DNA from 4 places in the Kitasatospora sp. NPDC038210 genome. Region 3 is predicted to be linked to each of the others. Evidence: riboswitches for the same ligand, from Rfam matches in the RefSeq annotation. Region 3 holds a riboswitch; each other region holds the start of a gene.
The links. Region 3 has a riboswitch for cyclic di-AMP ahead of ACZ7KX_RS33635 (M23 family metallopeptidase). Riboswitches for the same ligand answer to the same signal wherever they lie in the genome.

Region 1: another riboswitch for cyclic di-AMP. It lies ahead of ACZ7KX_RS12355 (NlpC/P60 family protein); the one in region 3 lies ahead of ACZ7KX_RS33635 (M23 family metallopeptidase).
Region 2: another riboswitch for cyclic di-AMP. It lies ahead of ACZ7KX_RS05450 (glycoside hydrolase family 16 protein); the one in region 3 lies ahead of ACZ7KX_RS33635 (M23 family metallopeptidase).
Region 4: another riboswitch for cyclic di-AMP. It lies ahead of ACZ7KX_RS16390 (M23 family metallopeptidase); the one in region 3 lies ahead of ACZ7KX_RS33635 (M23 family metallopeptidase).

The regions. Positions count from the first base shown of each region.
Region 1 is NZ_JBVJYK010000005.1:147,918-155,380, forward strand. It holds gene ACZ7KX_RS12325 (aminotransferase class V-fold PLP-dependent enzyme) at 1-640, shown strand, start outside; gene ACZ7KX_RS12330 (Lrp/AsnC family transcriptional regulator) at 679-960, opposite strand; gene ACZ7KX_RS12335 (rhomboid family intramembrane serine protease) at 1,002-1,784, opposite strand; gene ACZ7KX_RS12340 (hypothetical protein) at 1,986-2,249, shown strand; gene ACZ7KX_RS12345 (NYN domain-containing protein) at 2,614-3,915, shown strand; gene ACZ7KX_RS12350 (C40 family peptidase) at 4,116-5,153, shown strand; cyclic di-AMP (ydaO/yuaA leader) riboswitch at 5,491-5,644, shown strand; gene ACZ7KX_RS12355 (NlpC/P60 family protein) at 5,655-6,776, shown strand; gene ACZ7KX_RS12360 (C40 family peptidase) at 6,999-7,463, shown strand, end outside.
Region 2 is NZ_JBVJYK010000002.1:432,489-439,951, forward strand. It holds gene ACZ7KX_RS05430 (TetR family transcriptional regulator) at 18-638, shown strand; gene ACZ7KX_RS05435 (alpha/beta hydrolase) at 914-2,056, shown strand; gene ACZ7KX_RS05440 (phenolic acid decarboxylase) at 2,124-2,453, opposite strand; gene ACZ7KX_RS05445 (esterase/lipase family protein) at 2,684-3,988, shown strand; cyclic di-AMP (ydaO/yuaA leader) riboswitch at 4,255-4,420, shown strand; gene ACZ7KX_RS05450 (glycoside hydrolase family 16 protein) at 4,422-5,750, shown strand; gene ACZ7KX_RS05455 (hypothetical protein) at 5,828-6,538, opposite strand; gene ACZ7KX_RS05460 (IclR family transcriptional regulator) at 6,855-7,463, opposite strand, start outside.
Region 3 is NZ_JBVJYK010000023.1:85,410-92,872, forward strand. It holds gene ACZ7KX_RS33625 (alpha/beta fold hydrolase) at 1-754, opposite strand, end outside; gene ACZ7KX_RS33630 (YiaA/YiaB family inner membrane protein) at 886-1,176, opposite strand; cyclic di-AMP (ydaO/yuaA leader) riboswitch at 1,374-1,532, shown strand; gene ACZ7KX_RS33635 (M23 family metallopeptidase) at 1,545-2,378, shown strand; gene ACZ7KX_RS33640 (hypothetical protein) at 2,465-3,340, opposite strand; gene ACZ7KX_RS33645 (GNAT family N-acetyltransferase) at 3,383-3,994, shown strand; gene ACZ7KX_RS33650 (sensor domain-containing protein) at 4,110-4,850, shown strand; gene ACZ7KX_RS33655 (class I SAM-dependent methyltransferase) at 5,001-5,753, shown strand; gene ACZ7KX_RS33660 (GNAT family N-acetyltransferase) at 5,801-6,247, shown strand; gene ACZ7KX_RS33665 (hypothetical protein) at 6,244-7,395, opposite strand.
Region 4 is NZ_JBVJYK010000007.1:36,096-43,558, forward strand. It holds gene ACZ7KX_RS16370 (DUF3037 domain-containing protein) at 1-60, shown strand, start outside; gene ACZ7KX_RS16375 (MarR family winged helix-turn-helix transcriptional regulator) at 212-667, shown strand; gene purB (adenylosuccinate lyase) at 820-2,259, shown strand; gene ACZ7KX_RS16385 (MFS transporter) at 2,299-3,837, opposite strand; cyclic di-AMP (ydaO/yuaA leader) riboswitch at 4,150-4,330, shown strand; gene ACZ7KX_RS16390 (M23 family metallopeptidase) at 4,333-5,307, shown strand; gene ACZ7KX_RS16395 (DUF2470 domain-containing protein) at 5,599-6,318, opposite strand; gene ACZ7KX_RS16400 (RidA family protein) at 6,446-6,892, opposite strand; gene ACZ7KX_RS16405 (IclR family transcriptional regulator) at 6,931-7,463, opposite strand, start outside.

The sequences.
Region 1 (7,463 bases), on a different contig from region 3:
CGAGGCCGAGCCGTACCTGGCCGGCGGCGGGGCGACCCGGACGGTGGCCCGGGAGACGGACGGCTCGGTGGCCGTGCAGTGGCAGACCGGCCCGGCCCGGCACGAGGCCGGCTCGCCGAACGTCATCGGCGCCTACGCGATCGCCTCGGCCTGCCGCGCCCTGGGCGAGGCCGGCTTCGACGCCCTGGAGGCCCGTGAGCGGCAGCTGGTCGACCGGCTGACCGCCGGGCTGGCGGAGGTCCCGCAGGTCAAGGTGCTGAACCTGTTCGGTGCCGGCTCGGCCCGGGTGGGCGTGCTGTCCTTCGTCGTCCGGGGCTGGAACAGCTCGCACTTCTCGGCCGCGTTGTCCGCCGAGTACGGCATCGGGGTGCGCGACGGCCTCTTCTGCGCCCACCCGCTGGTGCGCACCCTGCTGGACGACGAGGCCACCGCCGTCGAGTCCAGCTGCGGCGCTCCGGACCCCTCGCTGCCGGGCGAGCGCAGCCTGAACGCCATCCGGGTCAGCTTCGGCGCCGGGACCCCGGACGAGCACATCGACCGCTTCCTCACCGCCGTCCGCGAGCTGGTCACGGACGGCGCGGCGTGGAACTACCGCAACGAGGGCGGGCGTTGCGTCGCGGACACCCGCCGGGAGGGCTGAGCCCGGGCGCGTCGGGAGGGCTGAGCCCGGGCGCCCCGCTACTCGTCCAGGCCGAGGGCGAAGGCCGCCTCCAGGTCGTGCTGGGAGTAGGTGCGGAAGGCGATCTGGGTCTCGGTGTGGGCCACGCCGGGGACCTTGTTGAGCCGGCCCGGGATGACCTCGGCCAGGTCGTCGTGACGGCGCACCCGGACCATCGCCACCAGGTCGTATCCACCGGTCACCGAGTACACCTCGCTGACGCCCTCGATGGAAGCGATGGCCTCGGCGATCTCCGGGATGCGGTCGACACTGGTCTTGATCAGGACGATGGCGGTGATCACTGTTCGCGCTCCTTTGTGGGGTGCCGCCAGCGTATCGGGCGTCAGCCGGGCCGTCTCGGGGGGTGGCGGACCACCGTGCAGGTGTAGAGGAAGCCGGCCGAGAAACCGATCACGTGGACCAGGTAGGCCACCCCCGGGCCCGCCGAGTGCACCGACCACCACTGCAGCGCGAACCAGAGGCCGAGTACCAGCCAGGCCGGGAAGCGCAGCGGCAGGAAGAACAGCAGCGGGACGAGGGTGGTCACCCGGGCGCGCGGGTGGAAGCGCAGGTAGGCGCCCAGGACGGCGGAGATGGCGCCGGAGGCTCCGATGAGCACCCGCGTGCAGTCCGGCGAGTGCGCCTCGGCGAGCGCGAAGCCGTACGTGGCCAGGCTGCCGGCGGCCAGGTAGAAGACGGCGTACCGGGCCCGGCCCAGCCGTCGCTCGACGGTGGGGCCGAAGACGTGCAGGAAGAGCAGGTTGCCCAGCAGGTGCAGCCAGCCGGCGTGGAGGAAGAGGCCGGTGAGGGCGGACAGGGCCGGGTGCTTGCCCGGGGTCGGGGCGGCCGGGCAGCCGGGGACCGGGTCGGGTGCCTCGGTCAGCTGTTCGGCGGTGAGCGGCCGCCCGGTCAGCAGTTCGGCCGGAACGGCGCCCCAGCGCTGCTCGTACCGCTGCTCCGCGCAGACCCGGGCCGGGCCGGTGCCGTACAGCGGATTGAGCCCGGCGGCCGGGCCGAGGAGGAAGACCAGGGTGTTGACCGCGATCAGCGCGTAGGTGACCGCCGGGGCGGCCACCTCCGGCCGGCCGCCCCGCGCGGCGGTGTGGTCGGGGGCCGCGAGCGCCATGCGGCCAAGCATCCCTCCGGGCGCCGCAGGTGACACGGCGGTTTACGGCAGGTGGACTAGCCCCGCTATTCCGCTGACCGGTGGTCGCGATGGTTGCCCCAGGCAATAGGCTTGGGGCGGGCATTCCCGCCTCCCGCCGCCGACGCCGGGGCTCCGGGGGGAGCGCCTAGCCCACGCAGGGACCACCCGAGAGGACCCCCGATGACCGTCCCCGCCCTGACTGCTGAGACGCGCTGGCGCTGCACCCTGTGCGGCAACCTCACCCGGTTCGACGTGACCCGCACCGCGCGGGTGACCGAGTTCCTGCACTTCGACCTGGCCGGCGACTCCAAGGTCGAGGAGACCGAGGTGCTGAGCGAGACCGTCGAGTCGGTGCGCTGCCGCTGGTGCAACGCCGTCGACCAGGTCGAGCTGGTGGCCCGTCCGGGTGCCGAGGGCGCGGAGGCCCCGGCCGAGCAGGGCTGATGCCCGCGGGTGCGGCGGGCGGCGCGCAGCGCGCCCGCCCGCCGCACCGGACAATACGGAACAAGACGCACGGGGCGTGACGACGGGGGGTCGCGGCCGTACCCCGCCGGAGAACAGGATCGGAGCCGAGGACGTGGTGGACGCAGCGAAGGAGCCCGGCGAAGCGCAGGGGCTTCGGCCCGCTGCGCAGGCGCAGGTGCCGGACGCCGGGACGGGACCGGCGGAGGGCGCTGCGTCCGGAACCGTCGACGCGGCGGCCGGCGGACCCGGTGCCGTCGGGGCGCAGACCGCTTCGTCCGGCCCGGCAGACCCGGCCGAGTCCTCCGACGCCTCCGGGGCCGCGTCGGAGCGCGGCGCCGAGAAGCTGGACCGGCCGCTGCCCGAGGGAGTGCGCCGACGGGTGGTCGGGCTGGCCTCGGACGCGCTGGGCGGACTGCCGCCGGGCGAACTCCCGCAGAGCCTGCGTCAGTACGTGAAGTTCACCCCCGCGCGGCGCGCCAAGTACGCGGCCACCGCGCTGGCGGCCGCGCTGGAGGCGGAGCCGGCCTTCCGGGTGCGGATAGCGGAGCGGCTGCGGCTGGGACAGCCGGACCTGGTGAGGGCGCTGGAGTCGGGCAGCGTCCCCGGCGCCGCCGATCCGATGGACGTCGCGGCCGCCGCCTACCTGGTGCGCTCGGCGGGCTGGAGCCGGCTGGTCGCCGAGGCCGGCGAGGAGGCCGAGCGGGCCGGCGCCGAGGACGCGGCCGCGGAGGCGACCCGGCTGGTGGAGAAGCTGCAGGCCGAGCTGGCCGAGGTGCGGGCCACCGCGCGGGCGGACCTGGACCGGCAGCGCGTGGAGTTCGAGGGCGTCCGGCGGGAGGCCGAGTCGCTGCGCAAGAAGGTGCGGTCGCTGGAGAGCGACACCCGCCGGGCGCAGGCCGAGACGCGTCGGGTGGCCGGGGAGCTGGAGGCGGCGAGGGCCCAGGGCGCCGCCGAGCGCAGCGCGGCCGAGACCGAGGCGCGGCGGCTCAAGCACCGGCTCTCGGAGCTGGAGAACGCCGCCGAGCAGGGCCGCCGGTCGGCCCGCGAGGGGCGAAGCGTCGAGGACATGCGGCTGCGGCTGTTGCTGGACACCGTGCTGCAGTCGGCCCAGGGCCTGCAGCGGGAGCTGGCGCTGCCGGTCGCCCAGATCCGCCCGGCGGACCTGGTGGAGGCGGTGGTGCCGGGCGCGGCCTCGCCGCACGACGTGGCGCGGCGCGGGCTGGCCGAGGACGACCCGGCGCTGCTGGACCAGCTGCTGGCGATCCCGCAGGTGCACCTGGTGGTGGACGGCTACAACGTGACCAAGACCGGCTATCCGACGCTGCCGCTGGAGCAGCAGCGGATCCGGCTGCTGGGCGGGCTGGCGATGCTGGCCCAGCGCACCCAGGCGGAGGTCACCTGTGTGTTCGACGGCCAGGACCTGGACGTTCCGGTGATCATGGCGCCGCCGCGCGGGGTCCGGGTGCGGTTCAGCCGGACCGGGGAGACCGCGGACGAGCTGATCCGCCGTCTGGTGCGGGCCGAGCCGCAGGGCCGTCCGGTGGTGGTGGTCTCCGCTGACCGGGAGGTCGCGGAGGGCGTGCGGAAGGCGGGCGCACGCCCGGTGGCGTCGGTGCTGCTGCTGAACCGGCTGGCACGGCCCTGAGCGTCGGCCCGCTAGGATGACACCTGGTCAGCGCCGCGTCCCCGACCGTGTGCGGGTGCGGTGAAGCCGGTGTGGTGAACGGGGTTCACGCCTTCGGGGGAGTGGCAAAGCGAATAGATCCGCACTAGGGTCTGGCGTCAAACCTATTTTCCGGAACCTCATCCGATCGGGTGAGCCCGTTGGAAGAAGGAGCCGGTCCCTTGGCCTCCCACCGCCGTCCCAAGCAGCCGAGCCGCGCGCGGATCTCCGTGCTCACCGCTGCCGCTGCGACCGCGGTCGCCCTCTCCGCCCAGGTGGCCGCGCACGCCGCGCCGCAGCCGAACAAAACGGACGTCAAGGCGCAGATCGACCAGCTCCAGGAGGAGCAGGAGCAGGCGGCCGAGAAGTACAACGGCGCCAAGGAGCGGGCCGACCAGCTGCGCAAGCAGGCGGACCAGCTGCAGGACCAGGTGGCCCGCGGCCAGGAGCAGATGACCCAGCTGCAGGGCGGCCTGGCCGAGGTGGCCGGCGACCAGTACCGCAGCGGCGGCATCGACCCGTCCGTCCAGCTGATGCTCTCCTCCGACCCGTCGGGCTACCTGGAGAAGGCCTCGACGGTCCAGCAGGCCAGCACCACCCAGGCCGAGGCGCTCAAGGCGCTGCTGGACGAGCAGCGCCGGCTGGACCAGGAGAAGGCCGAGGCGGCCGCCGTGCTGGCCTCGCTGGACAGCACCACCAAGGACCTGAACCAGGCCAAGGCGGACGTCAACACCAAGCTGCAGGCCGCCCAGGACCTGCTGAACTCGCTCAGCGCCGCCGAGCGCACCGCGCTGAAGGCCCAGCAGGCGCAGGACGACCGGGCCTCGCGCGGCAGCGACCGGGTCGACCTGAGCAACCTGCCGCCGGCCAGCGGGTACGCCGCGGTGGCCGTCGCCAAGGCGATGAGCAAGCAGGGCTCGCCGTACGTGTGGGGCGCCACCGGTCCGAGCACCTTCGACTGCTCCGGCCTGATGCTCTGGGCGTACGGCCAGGCCGGCGTCTCGCTGCCGCGCACCTCGCAGGAGCAGGGCCACTACGGCACCGCGGTGCCGGGACTGGCCGCGGCCCAGCCCGGCGACCTGGTCATCTACGGCGGCGACATGCACCACGTCGGGATGTACATCGGCAACGGCATGGTGGTCCACGCGCCGCACACCGGTGACGTGGTGAAGGTGATGAAGGCCGACGCGATGCCGATCAACACCATCCGCCGGGTCTGACGGCCCGACACCCTCCGGAGGCCCCGTCCGGGCCCCTGTGATCCGCGCCACCTCCGACGGGGTGGCGTTCGGGTTTTCGACCGTTTCGCGAGCGGCGGGTGAGACCTGATCAGCCTTGCGTGCGGCTGTGATCACCATCGGTCATTTTCACAAAAGAACTTGGGTAATCCTCCGTCTTTTTTCTGACAAGGATTTGAACCGATCACGGTTCAGTTACTAGGGTCATGCTTCGAACCACCGCACTGTCGATCACCCAGCCAGGGTGGCGGCGGTGGTTACCGCCGAGTTCGCGAGGCAGCGGGGCAGGTCGAAGCGACTGCCCGACAGGGGAGCCCAGTGGTAGGGGGCGCTGCGGAGCGGAGCCGGGGAACCACGTTCCTCCGGGGTGAATCGGCGCCAGGTCGGCCGCTGGAACGGCCGTGAGGCGTCGTAGGGCATGCTTCCGGCCCGAACCCGTCAGCTCACCCGGTAGGCGGACGTAGGAAGAAGGAGCCCGCCTTCGTGGCGTCCCATCGTCGTCCCAAGCCAGCAAGTCGCGCCCGGGTCTCGATCCTGACCGGTGTCGCCGCCGCTGCCGTCGCCCTCTCCGCGCAGTCCGGCGCCCACGCCGACCCGCAGCCGACCAAGGACCAGGTCAAGGAGCAGGTCGACCAGCTCAACGAGCAGGCCGAGGTGGCGACCGAGCAGTACAACGCCGCCCAGGAGAAGCAGCAGACCCTGGAGAAGCAGGTCGCCGGCCTGCAGGACCAGGTGGCCCGTCAGCAGGCCCAGGTGACCGAGCTGCAGGGCGGACTCGCCGAGATCGCCGGGGAGCAGTACCGCAACGGCGGCATATCCCCGACCGTCCAGCTGATGTTCTCGTCCAGCCCGGACAACTTCCTCAACCAGGCCGGTGCGCTGAACCAGGCCGGTGACACCCAGAAGAACCAGCTGAAGCAGCTCCAGGAGCAGCAGCGCAAGCTCGACCAGGACCGCACCGAGGCCCAGGGCAAGCTCGCCGAGCTGGAGTCGACCACCCAGCAGCTGAAGGCCTCCAAGGACGAGGTCCAGGCCAAGCTGAAGGCCGCCCAGGACCTGCTCAACACCCTGACCGAGCAGGAGCGCCAGGCGCTGCGCGCGGCCGAGGAGAAGGCCGCCGCCGACGCCAAGGCCCAGGCCGACGCCGCCGCGAAGGCGCAGCAGAACGCCGACCGCGCCTCGCGCGACAACAGCCGCACCGACCTCTCCGCGCCGTCCTCCACGCCGGCCGGCAAGCTCCCCGCCCCGGGCAGCTCGCGCGGTGCCGCCGCGCTCTCCGCCGCCGCCTCCAAGGTCGGCAGCCCGTACGTGTGGGGCGCCACCGGCCCGAGCTCCTTCGACTGCTCCGGCCTGATGGTCTGGGCGTTCAACCAGGTCGGCGTGTCGCTGCCGCGCACCTCGCAGGAGCAGGCCCACGCCGGCACCCGGATCGGCACCGACCTGTCCCAGGCCCAGCCCGGCGACCTGCTGATCTTCTACGGGGACGCCCACCACGTCGGCATCTACGCCGGCAACGGCCAGGTGCTGCACGCCCCCAAGCCGGGTGCTTCGGTCCGCTACGAGGCCGTCACCAACATGCCGCTGAGCGGCATCGTGCGGGTCTGATCCCGTTCGGCTCCTCCCAGGCCCGGTCTTCCACCACGGAAGGCCGGGCCTGCGGCGTTGGCGGCTGCTCGGGCTGATGTCCGATTGAGGGTCAAATATTCGGGTCCGTAGGGGTTTGGACTCGCTTGCCCGGACTCGCTAACGTCTGCCACCGGACTCCCGCTCGACGGCCGCCCGCCACGGGCGGCCGCGGGGCCGCGCCGCAGGATTGGAGCCGCTGCCGTGCCCGTGCACCGCCGTTCCCAACTGCTCGCCCGTGCACTGGTGCTGACGGCGGCCGCCACCACCGCGCTGGGCGTGGCGACCGGCGGCGGCGCCCACGCCGCCCCCGGCAGCCCGGACCCGGCCGACCGCAAGGACGTCCAGGCGCAGGTCGAGCAGCTCTACGACGAGGCCGAGCAGGCGTCCGAGCAGTACAACGCCGCACAGGAGGCCCAGCGCCGGCTCCAGGGGGAGACCACGATCCTGCAGGGCGAGATCGCCGTCGCCCAGGACCAGCTCAACGAGCTGCGCGGCGACCTGGCGACCGTCGCCGGGGCCGAGTACCGCGGCGGCGGGATGACCCAGACCGCCCAGCTGATGCTGTCCCCCGACCCGGAGGGCTACCTCGCCCGCGCCCGCACCATGGGCCAGGCGTCGCAGCGGCAGCAGGAGACGCTGCACGAGCTGGTCACCCGCCAGCGCCGG
Region 2 (7,463 bases), on a different contig from region 3:
CCGCGTAGGCTGACCCCGTGACCGGACGCCCGACCCTGAATCAGCGCCGCCGTGACGCCACCCGGCTGGAGATCGCCCGCACCGCCGCCGCACTGTTCGCCGACAAGGGGGCGGACGCCACCACCGCCGAGGAGATCGCCCTCGCCGCGGGCATCTCGCTGCGCACCTTCTATCGGTACTTCTCGGTCAAGGAGGACGCCGTCGCCCCGCTGCTCGCCGCGGGCGGACGGCAGTGGGTCGAGCAACTCGCCGAGAGTTCCGCCGACCTGCCGCTGCGTCAGGCGCTGGAGAGTGCAGCGGTCGCTTCGCTGACGCCGGCCGACGACGCGGGCGCCGAGATGATGCGGTGGACCCGCAGTCTGCTCCGCGACCCGCGTCTGGAAGGCGCCTGGCAGCGCGTCCACGCCGGCTCGGAGGCGCGCCTGCGGTCCGTCCTCGCCGAGCGCTGCCCGGAGGGCACCGACCCGCTGGAGATCCGGCTGGCCGCCGCCGCCGCGACCGCGGCGATCCGAGTGGCGCTGGAGCAGTGGGCCTCCTCCGACGCCCCCGCCACCGGCCCCGGGTCCCCGCACGACCTGGGCGCACGGTGCATGCGCGAGCTCACGGCGGGGCTGCGGCTCTGGGAGCGGGTGTCCTGAGCCCGTGCGGGCCTCGACGCGGGGCGGGCGGGGGGAGAGGTGCCAGAAGGGTTTCAGACAACAGATGACAGATGACAGATTTCGAAATCTGTCATCTGTTGTCTGTCATCTGAAACCTGAAGTCCGGCCGTTCCCCGCAACCTCCCAGCCGTCATCAGGCTTCTCCCAGCTGGCGCTAGGGTTGGTGATCGCGCCCCGGCGGGGGAACCGGGGTGACCTCCTCGGATGTCCCCAGCGGAGGGGACTGGAGTTCGAGGCGTGGGAGCAAGCAGGACATGGGTCTGACGAGCCACAAGATGTTGGCGCTGACCGTATTGATAGCCGTCGTGGCGATGGGGGGCACGGTCTGGCTGTGGCCGAGGCTGGCCAGGAAGACCTGGCAGGCGGTGATCGGCCGGATCGGCGCACTGCTCGTCACCCAGCTCGCGGTGCTCTCGGCCCTGGGCCTGGTGGCGAACAACTACTTCGCCTTCTACAGCAGTTGGGACGACCTGCTCGGCACCGGCGACACCGGCCCGGTGGTGATCCACAACAAGGCGGACGCCTCCGGGCGCCTCCTGGTGGAGACGATCGGCCACGCCTCGGTCAAGGGCGGTGGCGCGATGGGCCGTGAGCCCGGCCAGTCGGGCGAGATCCGCAAGGTCCGGATCGACGGCGCGGTCAGCCGGCTGTCGACCGAGGGCTACGTCTACCTGCCCCCGCAGTACTTCCAGCCGGAGTACGCGCACAAGCAGTTCCCGGCCGTCATCGTCAGCACCGGATTCCCAGGAATCGCCGAGAACCTGATCACTCGGTTCAACTACCCGGGCGCGGCGCTCAAGCTGCTGCAGGAGGGCCGGATGCAGCCGACCGTCATGGTCCTGATGCGCCCCTCGCCCGCGCTGCCGCAGGACACCGAGTGCGAGGACGTCCCGAACGGCCCGCAGTCCGACACGTACTTCACCAAGGACGTGCCTGCGGCGATCCAGGCCAGCTTCCGGGTCTCCTCGGACCCGCAGGCCTGGGCCTTCATGGGCAACTCGACCGGCGGCTACTGCGCGCTCAAGTTGGCCATGCGCCACCCGGACGTCTTCCCGACGGCAGTCGCCCTCTCGGCCTACTACGACGCCGCCGACGACCCGACCACCGGTGACCTCTTCGGCGGCAGCAAGCAGCGCCGCGACGAGGCCAACCTGATGTGGCGGCTGAAGAACCTGCCCCAGCCGAACGTGTCCCTGCTGCTGGCCGGGACCAAGAAGGGCGACGGCGACTACCGGCGGGAGACCGAGGCCTTCGTCGACGCCGCGCGGAGCCCGATGAACGTCTCGTACAGCATGTTGGAGAACGGCGGCCACAACTTCGAGACCTGGAGCGCACTGCTGCCGTCCTCGCTGGAGTGGCTGTCCCAGCACCTCAGGGTCCCGAACCCGACCGCCTGAGGACCGTCCGAACGACCGAACCCCCAGGGCCTGAACGCAGGCCCCGGGGGTTCGGTCGTCCCGCGGTTCAGGCCACGCGCTCCAGCGTCCCGGTGTGCAGCTGCCCGACCCGTCCGCCCTCGCCCTCGAAGGTCCAGAACGCCCGGACCGTCAGCTCGTTGAGGTCCATCACGTGGCTGACGGTGATCCCGCTCTGCTCCGTCCAGCTGACGAAGTAGATCTCCGGCGCGACCTCCGCGACGTGCAGACGCACGTCCTCCCACTGGCCCGCGGACTCGCCGAGGCCCTCCCAGCGCAGCCGCGTGCCGTCGGCCGAGTAGGTGTTGCGGAAGGCCGCGCCGTTGTCGGCCCGGAAGACGTAGGTACGGCCGGCGAAGGCGGGCAGGGACGCGGTCATGGTGGGGCGGCTCCTCGTTTCCGGTGTGGTGGTGTTGTGCACTGCGTAAGATGTCGGACCTCCAATTTATCCGACCGGGTGCACACGGTCATCGCTTTGCCACGGTACGGATCGCCACCGCGCTGCCCACCGGGTGTGCGACCGGCACATGGGCACCCGTCGCGCACCGGTCCTACCGTCCGGCCATGAGACGCACCCCCACGACCGGTACCAGCGCGAGACACGCCCGCGTGAGACGCACCCCCACCACGCTCACCGCCGTCCTACTGGCCCTCGCCGCCCTCCTCCTCGGCACCTCCACCCCCGCACCCGCCCGAGCGGAGACCGCACCCGCCCGAGCGGAGACCGCCCCCGCCCGAGCGGGGACCGCCACCGCGGCCCTCACCCTGGAAGCCGCCTTCCCCGCCCCCGGCAACGGCTGGGCCGAGGTCGAGCGCTACCTCGACACCACCCCCGGCTTCCGCACCGAGCAGTTCCCGTCCGACGGCCGCGGCGACCAGGACGGAGCCCGCCGGACGTACTTCGGTACCGCTGAGCCCTCCTCCGGCCGCTTCCTGCTCTACTCCGCCACCGGCTGGGACACCGGCAGCCGGGCCACGCCCGTCCTGTTGGTCCACGGCGCCAACGACAACGCCGACCGCGCCTGGGCGAACCCGGGGGAGAGCGGCACCTGCGGCGCCGCGACGTGCCCGTCCACCGGCCTCGCCCAGTACCTCGCCGGCACCGGCCACCGGGTCTTCGCCATCGGCTTCGCCCACAAACACGGTGACAACCTGCTCCAGGCGCAGGCCGTCGGCGACGCGATCGCGCTGATCCGGGCCCGCCTCGGGGCCCCGCAGGTCGACGTGGTCGCCTGGAGCAAGGGCGAGGTCGCCGCCAGGGCGTACGTGTCCTCGGTGCGGCCGTCCTGGGGGCGGGCGTACGCGGGCGACGTGCGCCGTCTGGTCACCCTCGGCGGGCCGAACGGCGGGCTCGACTACGTCTACGCCCACGGCTGGTCGTTCGACCTGGCGACGTGGCCGGCCTGCGGCGGCACCGCCAACGCGCCGTCCCCGCACCTGTACATGACCTGCTACGGCACGTACACCGCGCAACCCTGCCTCGGCGTGCTGCCGGCCGGCGGGTACGACTGCTACCCGGGCCAGCGCCAGCTGCTCGCCCGCTGGGACGGCAGGTACGGAGTGGACGGCAGCGCCCAGGACTGGTGGACCACCTACTACGGCGGCCAGGGGTTCTACACCTCCGGACAGGGCATCCAGGCGGCGATCGACGCGGGCTCCCTGATCGCCCCGCTCCAGCAGGCCGGGATCCCGGCCGCGGTGCGCACCTACCTGCTGGCCGGCGGGTCGGCGCACATCCCGGGCGTGCTCAACGAGAACCGCGGGCCCAGCGACGGCATCGTGTTCACGGCGAGCGCCCTGGACACCACCGGCATCGCGACGGTCGGCGGCACCCGGTTGCTGAGCGGCCTCGACCACCTGGAGCTCGGGTGGGCGCCGGAGGCCGAGAGCCAGGTGGACGCCTGGCTCGGCTGAACGCCCGACCGGAACGGGCAACCGGAGCGCGCAACCGGAACGCCCGGCCGGACACCCGCAGAGCCACCCCGCCGGGCATCGTTCCAGGCCACGTGAACTGATCAACTCCGCCGCCACACAGCGTCGTTGATCGACACCACTGTGAGCTGCGCGACAACCCGTCCGCCGGAGTTGTCCGTTCACGTACGGCCTGCCTAGCCTGCAACGGTCGTCCGCCCCTGGCGGACCCCGCCGCCGGGACGCCGAGTCCCGTCCACCCGTCGGCGGGTCACCGAGCACCAAAGCGGACGGGAGCGGGGAAACCAAGGTCGGCGCCCGACCCGTGCGCTCGCGCGTACGGGTCGAGGCTAGGGGTGAAGCCGCTCCACAGGCGGCCGGGCAACTGCAGCCCGAACCCGACAGCTAACCTCGCAGGCGTCGCAGAGGTCACCTCATGCCCAAGCCTGCTGCCCGGCGCCGTGCACCGCGTCACGCCCGCCCCTCCCACCGCGGCCGCAACGCGGCCTTCGCCGCCACCGGGGCGCTCGCCATCAGCGGCGCCGGCCTGCTCGGCATGCCGTCCGTCACCGGTGCCCAGGCGGCCACCGCGCCGACCGTCACCCAGGACCGGCTCGCCCCCGCCACCATGGTCGCGGGCAAGGCCGCCACCGCCTCGCTCGGCCTGCACTCCTCGGCCTGCTTCACCGCCAAGACCGTGGGCGTGGGCGTGCGCGACGCGCGCGGCACCAACCTCGACTTCCCCGGCAACGCCTCCAACGTGCAGATCTGCCCGAGCGGCGTGAACTTCACCAGCGGCACGCGCACCCTGCCGGCCGGGACGTACACCCAGTTCGGCTTCTGGCAGGACCTCGGCGGCGTCTGGCACAACCTGCCCTCGCAGCAGCTGGTGGTCTCGGCCACCGCCACCCCGGCCCCGGCCCCGGCCCCGACGGCCACCCCGGCCCCGGCCCCGGCCCCGACGGCCACCCCGGCGCCGACCCCGAGCGCCACGCCGACCCCGAGCGCCACCGCGACCCCCGCGCCGACCCCGAGCGCCACGGCGAGCCCGACCACCCCCGCGCCGTCCTCCCCGGTCGCCGGCAAGTCGCTGACCTGGTCCGACGAGTTCAACAGCGCCATTTCCTGGGGCCAGCGCTGGGTCGGCGACAAGAGCACCGCCTACAAGTACGGGAACCACAACCCGGACGACAACAAGCTGGACTGGCTGAACAAGAACAACGTCAGCGTCGCGAACGGGGTCGCCACCTTCACCGCCACCTCCGGCGGCCCGGTCCTGGAGAACGGCAAGCAGTCCTGGAACACCGGCTTCCTGACCACCGAGGGCTCCGGCGAGGGCTTCCAGGTCAAGACCGGCGACTACGCCGAGACCCGGGTCAAGCTGCCCGCCGGCACCGGCGCCTGGCCCGCCCTGTGGACCTGGAAGAACGGCAACGGCGAGGTCGACTCCTTCGAGTACCACCCCGACAACCCGAACCTGCTGGAGCTGACCAACCACGTCAACCCCGGCAACGCGAAGTACTACACCGACGCGAGCGCCGTCGCGAAGGACCAGTGGGTGACCATCGGCACCTACTACGGCGCCAACTCGGTGGACTGGTACGTCAACGGCGCGAAGGTCTTCTCGGACGGCAAGGGCGTCGGCGCCAACTGGTCGGCGTACCTGATCCTCAACCTCTCGGTGTGCGCGGGCCAGTACCACCCCGCGCCGCAGGGGACCGCTCCGATCACCATGGCCGCCGACTACGTCCGCGTCTACCGGTAGTCGGGTAGGACGTCCCACCGGTCACCGGAAGCCGGCAGCCGCTCACCGGCGGCCGGTGACCGGTGGGACGACGCGGTTCAGGAGCCGTCGGCCGGCTTGACGACCGTGATGTCGAACGGCTGCCGGTGGTTGCTCTCGTCCTGGTCGTCCGCGCTGCGCACCGCGACCCAGCCGCCGCTCAGGGTGCCCACGGGCAGGTCGGGGTCCAGCCGGACCGGGACGAGGGCGGTCGCGCTGCGCCCCTCCTTCAGGCCCGGGCCGAAGACGCAGCGCACCCGGTGGCCGCCCTGGAACACCTCGCAGTCCTCGGGGAAGAACGGGCCCTCCGGGGTCACCCCCGGCGGCAGGGTGACCACGACCGTGAACGGGGAGGCGGTGGTCTCCGGGCCCCGGTTGGCGACGAAGGCGTGGATCGTCGTGGTGCCGTCGGGCGCTGCCGCCTCCGGGTCGAGCCGGACGACCTGCAGGCGGGAGTGGGACGGCTGGGCGACCAGGGCCGGCAGCGTCGACGCCCCGGGGCCGGCGGACCCGCCGGGTGCGACCGGCACGACGGGCACGACCGGCACGACCGGCGCGTTCGGCGCGTTCGGCGTGACGACATCCACCGCCGGGCGTGGCTCAGGCCGACGCAGCGCCCAGGACGGGCCGGTGATCAGCACCGTCGCCGCGCAGCTCGCCGTCACGACCGCGACCAGCCCGACCCGGCCGAAGCCCCCGACCCCGCCGAACCCCCCGGCCCTCGCGCCGCGCCGCGGGTCCGCGCCACCCCGAACATCCCGGTGTCTCATCCCGGTCACCCTGCTCTCGTGCTCCGGCGGCCGGCACCGTCGCGGGCCGCGTCGGCACCAGGGTGGCCGAGCCGCTGCCGTGACCTGGCGCGACCCGACCCGCCCCGCCCGCCGTGCGCTCGAACGGAGGACGCCCGGCCGTCGCCCTGCCCTGCGGGGCGGCGGTCGTCCTGCCCGCTCCGCAACGGTCGCCCCGTCCTGCGAGACGACCCAGCCCCGCCCGCCGCGCCGGTCCTTCCCCGCCCGCCGCACCGGTCCTTCCCCGCCCGCCGAGATCGTCCCGACTCGCCTGACCCCCAGGCGGGTTGACGGAGGGTCAGGGTGCCAGGACTTGCCCGAGCCGGGTGGCGATCTGGTGCATCACCGGAACCAGCGAGGCGGCGCCGGCCTGCTCCTCCAGCGCCCGGATGCGTGCCTCCGGCCCGGAGACCGAGAGGGCGGTGGGCGTCGGGGCGCCCGGGACGGCGAGCGCGATGCAGCGGACGCCGATCTCCTGCTCCTGGTCGTCGACGACGTAGCCGCGCTCGCGCGCCTCGGCGAGCTGGCGCATCAGCTCCTGCGGGTCGGTGACCGTGTACTCCGTGTGCGCCGGCAGCGGGTTGGGGCCGAGTACGGCGCGCGCCTCCTCCTCGGGGAGCTGGGCGAGCAGCGCCTTGCCGACGCCGGTGCAGTGCGGCTGCACCCGCCGTCCGACCTCGGTGAACATCCGCATCGAGCGCCGCGACTGCACCTGTCCGACGTACACCACCTCGCCGCCCTCCAGTACCGCCAGGTTCGCGGTCTCGCCGGTGGCCTCCATGAGTTCGGCCAGGTAGGGGCGGGCCCAGCTGCCGAGCAGGCGGCCGGCGGTCTCGCCGAGGCGGATCAGCCGGGGGCCGAGGGTGTAGCGGCGGGCGGTGTCCTGGCGGACATAGCCCTGCTGCAC
Region 3 (7,463 bases):
CGGACCCTTCGATCATCGCCTTCCGCGCGCCCAGCGCCGCGACCTGCCGGTCGGCGACGAGCTCCGGCTTCGGGAAGTCGGGGTCCTTGCTGCCCATGACCACCAGCGCCGGGCACCGCACGGCGGCCGTCCAGCCGACCGGCGAGGAGTTCCCGGTGACGTACCCGCGGGTGGCGGTCTTGCGGCCCGGGGTGCGCAGCGCGGCGACCAGCCCGTTCACGTAGGCGTCGAAGTCGGCGGGCTTGGCGCCGGGGAAGGCCATCCGGCGCAGGTAGAAGCCCCAGAAGGCGGGCCAGTGGACGAGCGCCGCGCCCATCAGGCCGAGCACGCCGCGCATCAGGGCGCCGGGCTGCGGGTTCTCGACGAAGGCGTCGATCAGGACGATCCCGGCGACCCGCTCCGGTGCGTCCCCGGCGACCTTGACGACCGTCGCGCCGGTGTAGGAGTTCCCGGCGAGGACGGCGCGCTCGATGCCGAGGTGGTCGAGCAGGGCGAGGACGTCGTCGGCGATGGCGGCGGGGCCGTAGTCGTCCCAGGCGATGGACGACTCGCCGAAGCCGCGCAGGTCCATGGTGACGACCCGGTGGCCGGCGGCGACGAGCAGCGGGCGGAGGTGCCGGTACGCGGCGCGGCTGTCGAGCATGCCGGGCAGCAGGACGACGGGGGTGCCGTCGCCCTGCCGGGTGTCGTCGAAGGCGATCCGCCCGCCGGGGAGGGTCAGGTACTGGGTGTCCGGGGTGATGGTGGCGTTCATGGTGGGCCTCCTCGGTCCTCCGCTGCGGGCATCGGCGGTGCTGCCGATAGCCATAAAGCTAAGGCTAATAGCCTTAGCCGTCAAGTGCTCGACCGCGGCGGAGGGGGGAGGGGGGTGTCGGGCGGCCCGCCTCAGACCCCCTCGACCTTGAACGGGTCGTGCTCGCTGAGCAGCTTCTCCAGCCGGGCCTGGTCGACCCGGCTGACGATCTCGTTCGTCTCCTGCCGGTCCCGGACCACCTTCGCGAGGGTGAACGCGGAGCTGACGGTGTAGAGGAGGCCGATCGCGAGGAACGCCCGGGTCCACCCGCCGACCGGCAGGTAGGCGATCCCGACGGCGAGGGCCGTGCCCGACAGGGCGAAGGAGAGGATGGCCTGGATGTAGTAGGCGGCCGTCGTGCGGTTCTGCATCGGTGCGCTCATGGCGTCAGGATGCGGCCGTCCTGCCGGGCCGCACATGAGTAGGAGTACTCAGATGGAGTGCTCGTGTCGCAGGGTCGTTCGTTGACGTCCCATCACTCGTTCCACGGCCGTCCCGGACGGATGGCTTGGAATCAGAGCGTCCTAGGATTAACGTCTGATAACGCAGCGCGGTTGTCAACGCCGTACCCAGACGGCACCGTGCGCCGTCGCCTAATCCCGCCGGCCGGCCTCCGGGCAGGTCAGGGAGCCGGGGAACCACGTTCCTTGGGGTGAATCGGCAGGGCCCCGGCCCGGCCGTAGGAGACCTTCCTGCTCCGAACCCGTCAGCTAACCCGGTAGGCGCGAAGGAAGGAAAGGAGCGCGCCTCCGTGGCGTCGACGCACACTCCGGCACACCCGGCCGGCCCCGCAGCCGGTACCCAGCTCCTCGACCACCCCGGTGCGGACGGCCCCGAGGCCCTCGGCCCGGAGGCCGAGACCAACCGGCACCGGATGCCGCGACAGGTCCGCGGCACCTCCCCGCTGCTCGGCGTCACCGCCGTCGCCGCCACCCTGGGCGCCACCGGCTTCGCCTCGGCCACCCCGGCCGCCGCACCCGCCGTCGAGGCCCCGGACGAGACGCCGGTCGCGCTCTCCGCCGACCCCGGCCTCGCGCTCGCCGCCCGCATCCAGCAGCAGGCCGACAGCCAGCGCACCGCCGCCGAGGAGACCGCCCGCGTGCAGGCCGCGCAGGAGGCCGAGGCCAAGGCCGCCGCCAAGGAGGCCGAGGCCAAGCGCGCCGCCGAGGAGGCCGAGGCCAAGCGCGCCGCCGCCCTCACCCTCCCGGTGAAGGACTACCGGCTCTCCGCCCACTACGGCCAGAGCGCCCGCTACTGGGCCAACCTGCACACCGGCCTGGACTTCGCCGCCGACACCGGCACCCCGGTCTACGCGCTCGGCCAGGGCACCATCACCTCGGCCGGCTGGTCCGGCTCCTACGGCTACCGGATCGTCGAGACCCTGCCCGACGGCACCGAGATCTGGTACTGCCACCTCTCCTCGATCATCGCGGGCTCCGGCAAGGTCACCTCCGGCCAGCAGATCGGCAAGGTCGGCGCGACCGGCAACGTCACCGGCCCGCACCTGCACCTGGAGGTCCGCCCCGGCGGCGGCGCCCCGGTCGACCCGGAGCCCTGGCTCCAGCAGCACGGCCTCAACCCGTAACGGACACCCGGAGGCCCGCAGCGGCCTCCCGAAGGCTCCTGACGGACACCCGGAAGCCCCCGGCCGCACGGCGGTTTCCACGGCGGCTACTCCTCGGCGGGCAGCTGCGCCAGGTAGGCGTCGATCTCCTCCTGGCCCGGCTCCGGCGCCAGCTCCGGGAACTCCACCACCAGCAGCCGCGGCAGCCCGGGCACCGTCCACTCCCCGAACAGGTCGAGCGCCGCGTCGACCGCCGCGTCCTCGAAGTGCCCGAAGTCCCCGGCCAGTTCGTCCGGCATCGGGCGCCCGAGCGCGGTCAGCTCGGCCAGGTTGCGGTAGCTGCGCCGCATCAGGCCCTGCTCCAGCAGCCGCCGGGCGCCGTCCGTGGCCATGCCGACCGACAGCACCCGTCCCGGACCCCAGCCCTGCTCGTCCGGCTCGTCCAGCCAGCCGGTGGGCACCAGCGCCTCGTACGCGGCCAGCCGCTCCTCCTCCGCCAGCCCGCCGAAGCCGGTCAGCCAGTCCCGCACCGCCGCCCCGTCCGCGACGTCCACCCCGTGCGCGTGCAGCAGCAGCGCGTACAGCCGGGGCCAGGTCACCAGGTCGGCACGGCGCAGCAGCCCGGCCGCGACCTCGCCCTGCCACTCGGCCTCGGCGTGCAGCCGCTCCTGGCGCTTGGCGTTGAGCCGCCGGACCGCCCGCTGGTGGTCGATCAGCAGTCGGACCGCCTCGCCGTACGCGAGCGGGTCCTCCTCGGGCGCGGGTTGGACGTACAGGTGGAGGCGCTCGTACAGCAGGTGCTCCACCGCGCCGGAGGTCAGTTCGGGCCAGCCGTCGTGCATCCTGCTCTCGCCCAGCTCCAGCAGCGCCAGCACCGCGTGCAGCGGCCCCTCGGCCACCGGCGTGCGGCCCTGCTCGGCCGCCCAGGCGAGCAGGTCGGCGGCCCTGGTGCGCGGGGCGAGCCGCAGGTCTTCGTCGTTCATAGTCCGAACGGTAGCCGCCGGGGGCGGGTAGGGTCGGCAGCCATGGTCCCCGTACGACTCACCGGCCCCCGGCTGGCCATCCGCGAGTACCACCACACCGACGGCGACGTGGACGCCCTGCACGCGCTGTTCGGCGACCCGGAGGTCACCCGGCACCTGCCGTTCGAGCCGCACGACCGCGAGACCTGCGCCGACCAGATCGAGCTCTACCTGGAGGAGGCGATGGCCGAGGAGCGGGACACCTACCGGCTCGCCGTCACCAGGCTCGCCGACGCCGGGGACCCGCGGGACGCGACCCCGATCGGCCAGGCCTCGCTCACCCTCGGGGAACACGGCGCCGCCGACCTCGGCTGCGTCCTCGGCCGCGAGTTCCAGGGGAGCGGCCACGGGCGCGAGGTCACCGCCCTGCTCTGCGACCTCGGCTTCGGCGTCCTGGGCCTGCACCGGTTGACGGCCCGGGCCGAGGCGGCCAACGCGGCCGCCGCCAAGGTGCTCACCGGACTCGGGTTCCGGCCGGAGGAGCGGGCGCGGCAGGACCGGCTCCCGGACGGCGAGCGGTCCGGCTCGGACCACTACGTGCTGCTCGCCGACGCGTGGCCGGGCCCGGCCGACCGCCGTCCGGCCGAGCGGCGGCCCGAAGGGGAGGGGGGTTAACCCCACCTCCGATCCGCCAGGCCTCCGGATGCCCCGGGCCCCGGCCGTTCGACCAGACTGGACGACGTCAGGGAACGCGGACGACCGTCACAACGAAGGGGCCGGGGGCCGGGAGATGAGCAGCAGCCGAAGCACGCTGGACCACGAGTTCGACGTCCTGGGCGGGTACGACGCCGACCCGCGTCCCGACCGGGCCCACCGGACGGAACGGCCGCCGGCCTTCCTGGCGGCGCCGTTCTCCGCGCACTACTACCGCGAGATCGGGTACGTGCTCACCGGCCTGCCGGTGGCGATCGCCGGGTTCGCCGTCGCGATCACCCTGTTCTGCCTCGGTGTCGGCACCTTCGTCACCGCCCTCGGCCTGCCCGTCCTGGCCGCCCTGACCGTCGCCGGCCGGGGCTTCGGCCGGCTGGAGCTGGCCCGCGTGCGCGGCATGCTGGCCCTGGACGTCCCCGGCCCGAAGCCGGCGCGCCGGGTCCGCCCGGGCAGCTGGGGGGCGATCACCGCGCGGCTGGCGGACCCGGTGGGCTGGAAGGCCGCGCTGCACCAGGTGGTGATGTTCCCCTGGGCGATCTTCAGCTTCACCATGACGCTGGTGTTCCTGCTGGTCGGCTGGGCGATGGCGCTCTACCCCGTCTACCACTGGGTCTTCCCGACCTTCACCGACTGGCGCGGGTACCAGCTGTTCGACTACACCGACAGCCACCACGTGCGGCACGTCTACTACATCGAGGGGGTGTGGCAGGTCGCCGCGGTCTCGCTGGTCGGGGTGGTGCTGGTGTTCCTCACCGCGCAGCTGGTCCGCGCTCTGACCAACGTCAACCGGGCCGCCGCCCAGGGTCTGCTCGGCCGCTGAGCCGGTACCGGCCGCCCGGCCGTCGGGCCCCCGGTCGTCCGCCCCCGTTCCGCCCCGTCCGGCCCCGTCCGCCCTCCGGGTGCGGGCGGGGCCGACGCGTGTTCGGATGGCCGGGTGGCCGCCGAAGGCTTTCCCACCGAACGGTTCCCCGTGGAGGGGTTCCCCCGCGAACGGGCTCCCTCCGAACCCCCGGACGTCCTGGTCACCTCCCGTCCGCTGGACGAGTACTGCGCGCTGTTCGGCCTCACCCGGGCCAGGCTCGCCGCTCTGCCCGGGCCGCTGCTGGACTGCCCCGGCGGCGCGGCCGGCCTGGCCGCCGAGGCGCGCGAGCTGGGCTGCCGGGTGATCGCCGCCGACCCGGCGTACGCGCTACCGCTGCCGGTGGTCGCGGCCCGCGCCCGGGCCGCCCGGGCGGCGATGGCCACCGCGATGGCCGCCCGCCCGTACCTCTACCCCGCGCCCCACCCCCACCGGCCCGAGCGCTACCTGCGCAGCTGGGACCGCGCCCGGCGGCTGTTCGCCGCCGACTCGGCCGCGCACCCGCAGCGGTACGTCGCCGCCGCGCTGCCCCGGCTGCCCTTCGACGACGGCACCTTCGCCCTCACCCTGAGCGGCTACCTGCTCTTCGCCTACCCCGGACTCTTCGGCCCCGAGCTCCAGTTGGCCGCCCTGGCCGAGCTGGTCCGGGTCACGTCCCCGGACGGCGAGGTCCGCGTCCAGCCGCTGTACGACGCCCTGGGCCGCCGCTGCCCCCACCTCGACCCCCTGCGCTACGCGCTCGGCGGGCGCCGCATCGCCAGCGAGGTCCACCGCGTCCGCCCGGCCGAGGGCGGCCGAACCCGCCGGGTCCTGGTGCTGCGGGCCGCCGACCGCCGCCGCCGGGCGGGGTCGCTCAGCATGTAATGGTCACTGGCGGCCTGCGCTCCTATACGGCCGCCTATACTCGCCGCATGACCGACATGACGATCCGGCGTGCCGAAGCGGCCGACGCCGCCCGGCTCACCGGGCTGATCCGAGCCTCCGGCGCCTACCGCGGCGAGTACTTCGCGATGATCGACGGCTACCAGGTGACGCCCGACTACCTCGCGCGGCACGAGGTGCGGATGGCCGCGGACAGCACCGACGACCGCCTGCTCGGCTTCTACGCGCTGATCCGCGAACCGGCCGAGCTGGACCTGATGTTCGTCGCGGACGAGGCCCAGGGGCTCGGCGTCGGGCGGCAGTTGATCGCGGACATGCTGGACCGTGCCCGGGCGGCCGGGATCACCTCGGTCAAGGTCGTGTCGCACCCGCCCGCCGAGCGTTTCTACCTCCGGATGGGCGCCGAGCGCACCGGCACCCGGCCGCCGCAGCCCAGGACCCCGTGGGAGCAGCCCGAACTGCGCTTCACCGTCTAGGACTCGCCCGCAGCACCGGAGGGGGACGGAGCCGAAGGCGCCGCCGCGTCCGGGGCGTCGGGAGAGGCTTGGGAGGCCGGGGAGGTCACTGCCGCGGGCGCAGCCGTCGGTGCCGACTCCACCGGCTGCGCCGGCACGAAGGCCGTCACCTGCAGCCGGGACAGGATCTTCTCCGCCAGCCAGCTGCGGTCCGACCCGTACGGAATGCCCCGCGGGTCGACCAGCTGCGCCGCCACCGCGTCCCGCAGCCGCTGCGCCTCGGCGGCCGGCAGCCGGGAGAGCAGTCCCCGGGCGGCCAGCAGCGCGTGGTACTGCTCGAAGCCCGAGCGCGGGTGCTCGATCGCGTCCAGCACGCTCGTCAGGTCCGCCAGGGCGGGGTCGCCCTGCATCAGCGCGAGTGCCTGGATCCGCCGTCCCTCGGAGCCGTCCGTGAAGAGGCCCCGCACCTGGTCGGCGGTCAGTGCCGAGCGCCGCGCCGTCGAACGGACCTCGGCCACCACGCCCTCCGGCCCGCCCGGCGAGCCCGAGGCCGGCGGCAGCTGCCCGGCCAGCGCGGCAGGGTGCTCGGCGCTGCCGCCCAGCAGCCCGAGCTGCTGCATCGCGCGGACCCGCAGGTCGTCCGCGCCCACCTTGTCGCCGTGCCGGTCGCGGTCCTGCCCGGCGAGGAAGAGGTCCAGCGCCCGGTCGGCGTCGTTCAGCACCCGGGGCAGCGCGAGCCTGGTCACCAGCCAGCCGGCGAGGAAGCCGAGGACCAGGAAGTAGAGCACCAGCGCCGCCGCGAACGGCACCGCGGAGTCGCCCCCGCCGAGCACCGGCGCCAGCGCCGACCCGAGTTCGTGCAGCCGTTCGCCGAGCGAGCCGAGCTGGGTCAGTCCGACGCCCAGCAGCACCTTGGTCAGCCAGTCCGAGACCTGCTCCAGATTGGTGTTCGGCGCGTACGAGCCCTGGGGCTGGTCCGAGCCGCCGCGCACCCGGGGCACCCCGAACAGGAAGCCCAGCGCGCCGCCGAGCACCGTCGAGGCCCCGGTCACCACCAGGCCGCCGCCGAGCGCCTGCCAGGTCTCGTCCCGGCCGAGCGCGAACAGCAGCAGTCCGATCAGCCCCGTCCCGGCCAGTGCGCCGGCGGCACCCCACTGCGCCGTGCGCATCGCCGACCTGCCGCCCGGCCGCCGCGACCCCGCCATCGCCCACCCCCTGTGTCCGTGCCGCTCCGCTC
Region 4 (7,463 bases), on a different contig from region 3:
GGGCTGACCGCGAACCCGGACGCGGAGCTGCGGCGGCTGTTCGACCAGCTGGTGCTCTGAGCGGCGCTGCTGCGCGCCTGCCCGGCGGGCGGGGCCGGCCTGCCCGACGGGCAGGACCGGGGGGCCGACGGGCGGCGGCGTGAGCCGGCTCGCGGACGGTTGCCCTGGTCAAAGCTTGAGTTGCTGAAGCACCTGGTCGTACCCTGACCCCATGGGTTCGACAGCGACGACGACCGTACCGACCAACGCCGAGCTGATGGAGGTGTTGGCCGCCGTCGGTGCCGCCTACTTCCAGGACTTCGCGGCGGCCGCGGCCCGGCACGGGCTCTCCTCCTCGCAGGCCAAGGCACTGGGTGCGGTGCAGGAGCCGGTGCCGATGCGCGCGCTGGCCGGGCGGCTGGGCTGCGACGCGTCGAACGTCACCGGGATCGTGGACCGGCTGGAGTCGCTGGGCCTGGCCAACCGGGCGGCGGCGGCCGGTGACCGCCGGGTGAAGATCGTGGTGATCACGGACGAGGGGCGGGAGATCCTGGCCCGCATCCGCGGCGAGATGGCCCGTACGCACCAGGCCTTCCAGGAGATGACCGACGAGCAGCGGATCGCCCTGCACTCGATCTGCTCGCAGGTCCTGCCGGTGCTGGCCGGCCGGACGGGCGGCGCGCAGTAGGTCCCGCGCCGCCAGCGCCGTTCCTGCCGGTGCCGGAGTGCCGCTCGTGTTGCGCGCGCCGCCGGCGCCGGGCGGACCCGCCGTCGTCAGAGCAGCGCCGCGACCCAGCCCACCCCATCCGCCGACGCCCGGCGTGACCTCGGCTGTTACTCTTGCGAAGCGTGAGCGCGAAGCCCCAGATCCCCAATGTCCTGGCCTCCCGGTACGCCTCGGCGACCCTGGCCCAGCTGTGGTCCCCCGAGCACAAGGTGGTCCTTGAGCGCCACCTGTGGCTGGCCGTCCTGAAGGCCCAGCAGGACCTCGGTGTCGAGGTGCCGGCGAACGCCGTCGCCGACTACGAGCGGGTGATCGACCAGGTCGACCTCGGCTCGATCGCCGCCCGTGAGCGGATCACCCGCCACGACGTGAAGGCCCGGATCGAGGAGTTCAGCGAGCTCGCCGGCCACGAGCAGATCCACAAGGGCATGACCTCGCGGGATCTGACCGAGAACGTCGAGCAGCTGCAGATCCGCCAGTCGCTGGAGCACGTGCGCGACCGCACGGTGGCCGTGCTGGTCCGCCTGGCCAAGCTGGCCGCCCAGCACTCCGAGCTGGTCATGGCCGGTCGCTCGCACAACGTGGCCGCGCAGGCCACCACCCTGGGCAAGCGCTTCGCGTCGATCACCGACGAGCTGCTGGTCGCCTTCCGCCGCCTGGAGGAGCTGATCGCCCGCTACCCGCTGCGCGGGATCAAGGGCCCGGTCGGCACCGCCCAGGACATGCTGGACCTGCTCGGCGGGGACACCGAGAAGCTCGCCGAGCTGGAGCGCCGGGTCGCCGGGCACCTCGGCTTCGACAACGTGCTGACCAGCGTCGGCCAGGTCTACCCGCGCTCGCTGGACTTCGAGGTGCTCACCGCCCTCGTCCAGCTGTCCGCCGCGCCGTCCAGCCTGGCCAAGACCATCCGCCTGATGGCCGGCCACGAGCTCGTCACGGAGGGCTTCAAGGAGGGCCAGGTCGGCTCCTCGGCGATGCCGCACAAGATGAACACCCGCTCCTGCGAGCGCGTCAACGGCCTGGCCGTCATCCTGCGCGGCTACGCCTCGATGACCGGCGAGCTGGCCGGCGACCAGTGGAACGAGGGCGACGTCTCCTGCTCGGTGGTGCGCCGGGTCGCGCTGCCGGACGCCTTCTTCGCCTTCGACGGCCTGCTGGAGACCTTCCTGACCGTTCTCGACGAGTTCGGCGCCTTCCCCGCCGTGATCGAGACCGAGCTGGACCGCTACCTGCCGTTCCTCGCCACCACCAAGGTGCTGATGGGCGCGGTGCGCGCGGGCGTCGGCCGGGAGACCGGGCACGAGGTCATCAAGGAGCACGCCGTCGCCTCGGCACTGGCGATGCGCGCGGGCGCCCGGGAGAACGAGCTGCTGGACCGTCTGGCCGCCGACGAGCGGATCCCGTTGGACCGCGCCGCGCTGGACGCGCTGCTGGCCGACAAGCTCTCCTTCACCGGTGCGGCCGGCGCCCAGGTAGCCGAGGTGGTCCGCCGGGTGGAGGCCGTCGCGGCCGCCTACCCGGAGGCCGCCAAGTACTCGCCGGGTGACATCCTCTGAGGTCGATGTCCCGTGACGTCCCGGTGAGGTGACGTCGCGTCAGCTCTCGGGCGTGGGCCCCGCCGCCGGACCGGTGGCGGGGTCCACGCGCGTGTGGACGTGGCCCGGGTCGAAGGGCGGCGTGGTGGTGCCGCAGGGCCAGTCGCAGTTCGGCTCGGCGACCGGCTTCTCCTCGGGCGCCAGCACGTTGCCCCGGATGGTGGCGAACGCGATCAGCCCGCCGGTGGCCAGCAGGCCCGCGCAGATCAGCATCGCCGTGTGGAAGGCGGAGTCGACCTCGGAGGGCACCTGGTAGGCGTTGCCGCTCAGCCCGGCCAGGGCCGGCAGGGCGGCCACCGCGAGCAGGCCGGCCGCGCGGGCGGCGGCGTTGTTGACCCCGCTGGCGATGCCCGCGTGCCGGACCTCGACAGCGGCCAGCACCGTCGCCGTCAGCGGCGCCACCAGCAGGGTCATCCCGCAGCCCATCACCGTGACGGCGGGCAGCACGTCCGTCCAGTACGACGAGTCGGAGCCGATGCGGAGCATCAGCAGTACCCCGGCGGCGCAGATCAGGGGGCCGACGGTGAGCGGGATCCGCGGGCCGATCCGCTTGCCGAGCCGGCCGGCGCGGGCCGACAGCAGCAGCATCAGGATGGTGATCGGCACCAGCGCGAAGCCCGAGACCAGCGGTGAGAACCCGGCGACGATCTGCAGCTGCACCACCAGCAGGAAGAACACGCCGCTGAAGGCCGCGTACACGCAGAGGGTCACCAGGTTCACGGCGGTGAACAGCCGGGAGGAGAAGAGGCCGAGCGGCAGCATCGGTTCGGGCGCGCGGCGCTCGACGGTGACGAAGGCGACGCCGAGCACCACGCCGATCACGCCGCTGACCCAGACCGCGGGGGACACGCCCTCGCCGGCCGCGGTCAGCGCGTAGGTGATCGCGCCGAGCGCGAGCGCGGCGAGCACCGCGCCCGGCACGTCGAAGCGGCCGGTGGCGCTCTCGTCCCGGCTCTCCGGTACGGACCGGGTGGTGACCGCGATGACGGCGGCCGCGAGCGGCAGGTTCAGCAGGAAGATCCAGCGCCAGCCGGGGCCGTCCACCAGCCAGCCGCCGAGGAAGGGGCCGACCGCGGCCGACACCCCGCCGAGGCCGGACCACAGGCCGACCGCCGCCGAGCGGTCGTCAGGGTGGAAGACGGCCTGGAGCATGGCGAGCGAGCCGGGCGTGAGCAGCGCCCCGCCGATGCCCTGGACGGCGCGGGCGGCGATCAGCACCTGGATGTTCGGCGCGGCGGCGCAGGCCGCGGAGGCGACGGCGAACCAGACCACGCCGATCAGGAAGACCCGGCGTCTGCCGTACCGGTCGCCGAGCGCGCCGCCGAGCAGGATCAGGCCCGCCAGGGTGAGCAGATAGGCGTTCAGCGTCCATTGCAGGGACGCCAGTGAGGCGCCCAGGTCGGCGCCGATGCGGGGCAGGGCGACGTTCACCACGGTGCCGTCGAGCATCGCCATGCTGGATCCGAGCACCGTTGCCAGGAGTACCCAGCGACCCTGCGCGGTGCCCAGGCGCAGGGTGCCTGCTTCGGAGGTGGCCACGGCCCGATCCTGGCCCCGTGGGGCGTACGTGACAAGGCTCACCGGTGGGTGTGTTGGAGGCTGCCGGTGCGTGAGCGGACGACTGCGCAGTGCCGTCGTCGTCGGCGCAGGGTCGTGGATCAGTGGCACGGGGTGAATGGATGGTGTACACACCGTGCCGCGGATCATTCGGAGGGTGACCGGATCCCCGGGGGTCGTCGCGGATTCAAGAGATCGACATTGCTTCACCCGAACGGATGGGTTTTAGTTCAGCGACCGCCCGGCCAGCCCGGACGGATCCACCGGGTGGAACGCCGAGTCCTGCCGCTGCCCGGGTGGTTCGAACTGAACTCTGTACGGCAGGAGCGGGGGACCCACAGGTAAGTCGCCGGACCGGAGTTCGCGCCTCAGGGCGCGGGCGTCCAGGGCCGGCTTGGGGTGAAGCCGCGCATGCGGCCGGGCAACTCCAGCCCGAACCCGACAGCTCACCTCGCAGGCGTCGGAGAGGAAACTTCCATGCCTGCTCAGGCTCGTCGTATCGCCCTGCCCCGCGCCGCCCGCATCGGCATCGCCACTGCCGTCACCGGCGCCGCCTTCGCCCTTCCGCTCGTGACCGCGATCAGCGCCCAGGCCCACACCGCCCCGGCCGCCCCCGCCGCTGCTGCCGCCCCCGCTGCTGCCGCTGCTGCCGCCCCCGCCGCCGACGCCAAGCCGGCCGCTCCGGCTGCCGCGCACGAGAGCTACCGCGTCGTCAGCGGTGACACCCTGTCCAAGATCGCCGACGTCAAGAACGTCGAGGGCGGCTGGCACGCGCTGTACGAGCAGAACCGCTCGGTCGTCGGCGCCAACCCGAACCTGATCTTCCCGGGCCAGCAGCTCACCATCGCGGGTCACGCCGCCGCGCCGTCCGCCGACGCCGCCCCGGCGAAGCCGGCCGCTCCGGCCAAGCCCGCCGCTCCGGCCAAGCCGCAGGTCAAGGTCCAGGCCAAGACCGAGGCCGCGAAGCCGGCCGCCCCGGTGCAGACCCAGGTTCAGACCGCCGCTCCGGCCCCGGCCGTGACCGCCGCTCCGGTCGCCGCCACCGCCGGCTACGTCGCGCCGCTGGCCAACCCGGTCCTGGGCGAGGCCTACGGTGTCGCCGGCTCGATGTGGGCCTCCGGCCACCACACCGGCCAGGACTTCGTCTGCTCCACCGGTACCCCGCTGCGCGCCGTCGCCAACGGTGTCGTGGTCAAGGCCGGCAACGGCGGCGCCTACGGCAACGAGGTCGAGATCAAGCTCGCCGACGGCAAGTACGCGCAGTACGCGCACCTCTCGTCGATCGGCGTGAAGATCGGTCAGACCGTCACCGCCGGCCAGCAGCTCGGCCTCTCCGGCGCCACCGGCAACGTGACCGGCCCGCACCTGCACTTCGAGATCCGCACCACCCCGGAGTACGGCTCGGACATCAACCCGGTCACCTACCTGCGCGCGCACGGCGTCGCGCTCTGACCCTTCCGGGGTTTCAGGAACCACCGCTGCTGCGGAGCGAATCGATCCTCCGGGATGGTCATGTCGGGTGACCGCTCGACCGGGTGATCGCCGCACAGTGGACATGGGCGCGGGACACGCCCAGGCCGGCCCGGCTCGCGGGACCCACCTCCCTCGCGAGCCGGGCCGGCCGCTGCCATTTCCGGGGCCGGTGCGGCACGGGGGTTCGCTCCGGCGTGGTTGGTGCGGCCGGCCGGTGGGTCGATCCGTTCGCACGGTCCGCCTGCTGAACGCGCTGAAGGGGATCGGGAGTCAGGCGCGGTGGGCGGGCTGGCCGTACCGGGCGGCGGTCAGCAGGTCCTGCATCCGGTGGCCGAAGTCCTCGACGTCGCGGGCCGGTTCGGGGAAGACCAGGCGGACGTCGCGATGGCCGTCGGGGTGGTCCAGGCGCAGCACCAGGCCGTGGCGGTCCAGGGCGAGCGGGCGGACGTCCGGGTTCCGGGCGAGCAGCACCGGGTCGAGCAGGCGGGTGAGGACGTCGAGCGCGTCGGCGTGGTCGTCGGCGAAGTGGGTGAGCATCGCGGCCTCGTGGCGGGCCATCGGGTCGGGGGTGGCGTGGGCGAGGCCGGCGGCGGTGACCGCGCCGGTGCCGTACGGGGTGGCGAGGACGGCGTGTGCCACGTCCACGCGCAGGTGGACGCTGAGGCCGTCGTCGGCGAGGTGGGCCAGCCGGAGCCGGCCGGCCAGGGTGAGGCGGGCGCGGACGCGGTCGCGGACGGCGACGGGGGAGACGTCGGTGACGTCGAGGACGACGGCGAGGCCGTCGGTGGCCCGGGTGGCGGCCGCGGTGAGCGGGGCGTCCAGCGGGGCGCGCAGTCGCAGGCGGGAACCGTGGACGGAGACCGGGGTGTCCAGGTCGTGGTGCTCGCCCAGCGCGCGGACGGCGAGCGAGGAGGTCGTGCCGAGCAGGCTCAGGATCCGTTCGGCGGTGGTGGGCTCGGGGACCTCGGTGTCGCCGGTGGGCAGGCTCATGGACGGACCTCCAGTTAGTTAGGTGAGCCTAACCTAATGTTGCTGCCCGGGTGTGGCAAGCGCCGCAGGGCCCGGACGCGCGGGAGGCGTCCGGGCCCTGCCGTGGGTGCAGTCGGGGGCGGGAGCGTCAGGCGACGACGGCCTGGGCGTCGATCTCGACCAGCATCGGCTCCTGCGGGAGCTCGACGAAGACGGTGGTGCGGCAGGGCTTCACCCCGCCGGGCTTGACGTTCTCCTCGATGAACTCGGCGTAGACCTCGTTCATCAGCGGGAAGTCGGCGCGCTTGGTGAGGTAGACGCGGAACATCACCACGTCCTCGATGGTCGCGCCGCCGGCCTCGACGACGGCCTTGACGTTCTCCAGGGTGCGCCGGGTCTGCGCCTTCACGTCGCCGTGGTGGAGGTACTCGCCGGTCGCCGGGTCCTGCGGGCCCTGGCCGGAGACCTGCAGGATGGGACCCTTGCGGACGCCCTGGGAGAACGTCCAGGCCGGGGCGGGGGCGCCGTCGGTGCGGATCTCGACCTTCTCGGCGGCCTGGGCGGTCTCGGCGGGCTGGGGGCGCTCGGCGGGCATGGGGCTCCTTGGCGTGAAGTACGTGAGGTGACGGATCGTCAGTTCTGGCCGGGGCGGCCGCAGTCGGCCGAGACGGCGCGGGCGGTGGCGAGCAGGTGCGGGAGGAGGTCCAGCACCTGCTCGTACGGCAGGACGACGTCCGGGACGGAGATGGAGGCCGCGGCGACGACCCGGCCGCTGGCGTCCCGGACGGGCGCGGCCACGCAGTTGATGAAGGACTCGTGCTCGGCGTGGTCCTGCGCCCAGCCCTGGGCGGCGACCTTCTCCAGTTCCGCGAGCAGCGCCTCGGGCGTGGTGAGGGTGCGTTCGGTGTGCGGGGTGAAGTCGATCCCGGCCACCACCCGGCGCCGCTCGGGCAGCGGGAGGTCGGCCAGCAGCACCTTGGAGACGGCGGCGCTGTGCAGCGCGGCGCGCAGGCCGATGCGGGAGTACATCCGGACCGGGTGACGGGAGTCGAACTTGTCGATGTAGACCACCTCGCCGCCCTCGTACGCGGCCAGGTGCACGGTCTGGCCGGTGGCGGCGTTCAGCTCGGCCAGGTGCGGGGCGGCGATCCGGCGGATGCCGCGCT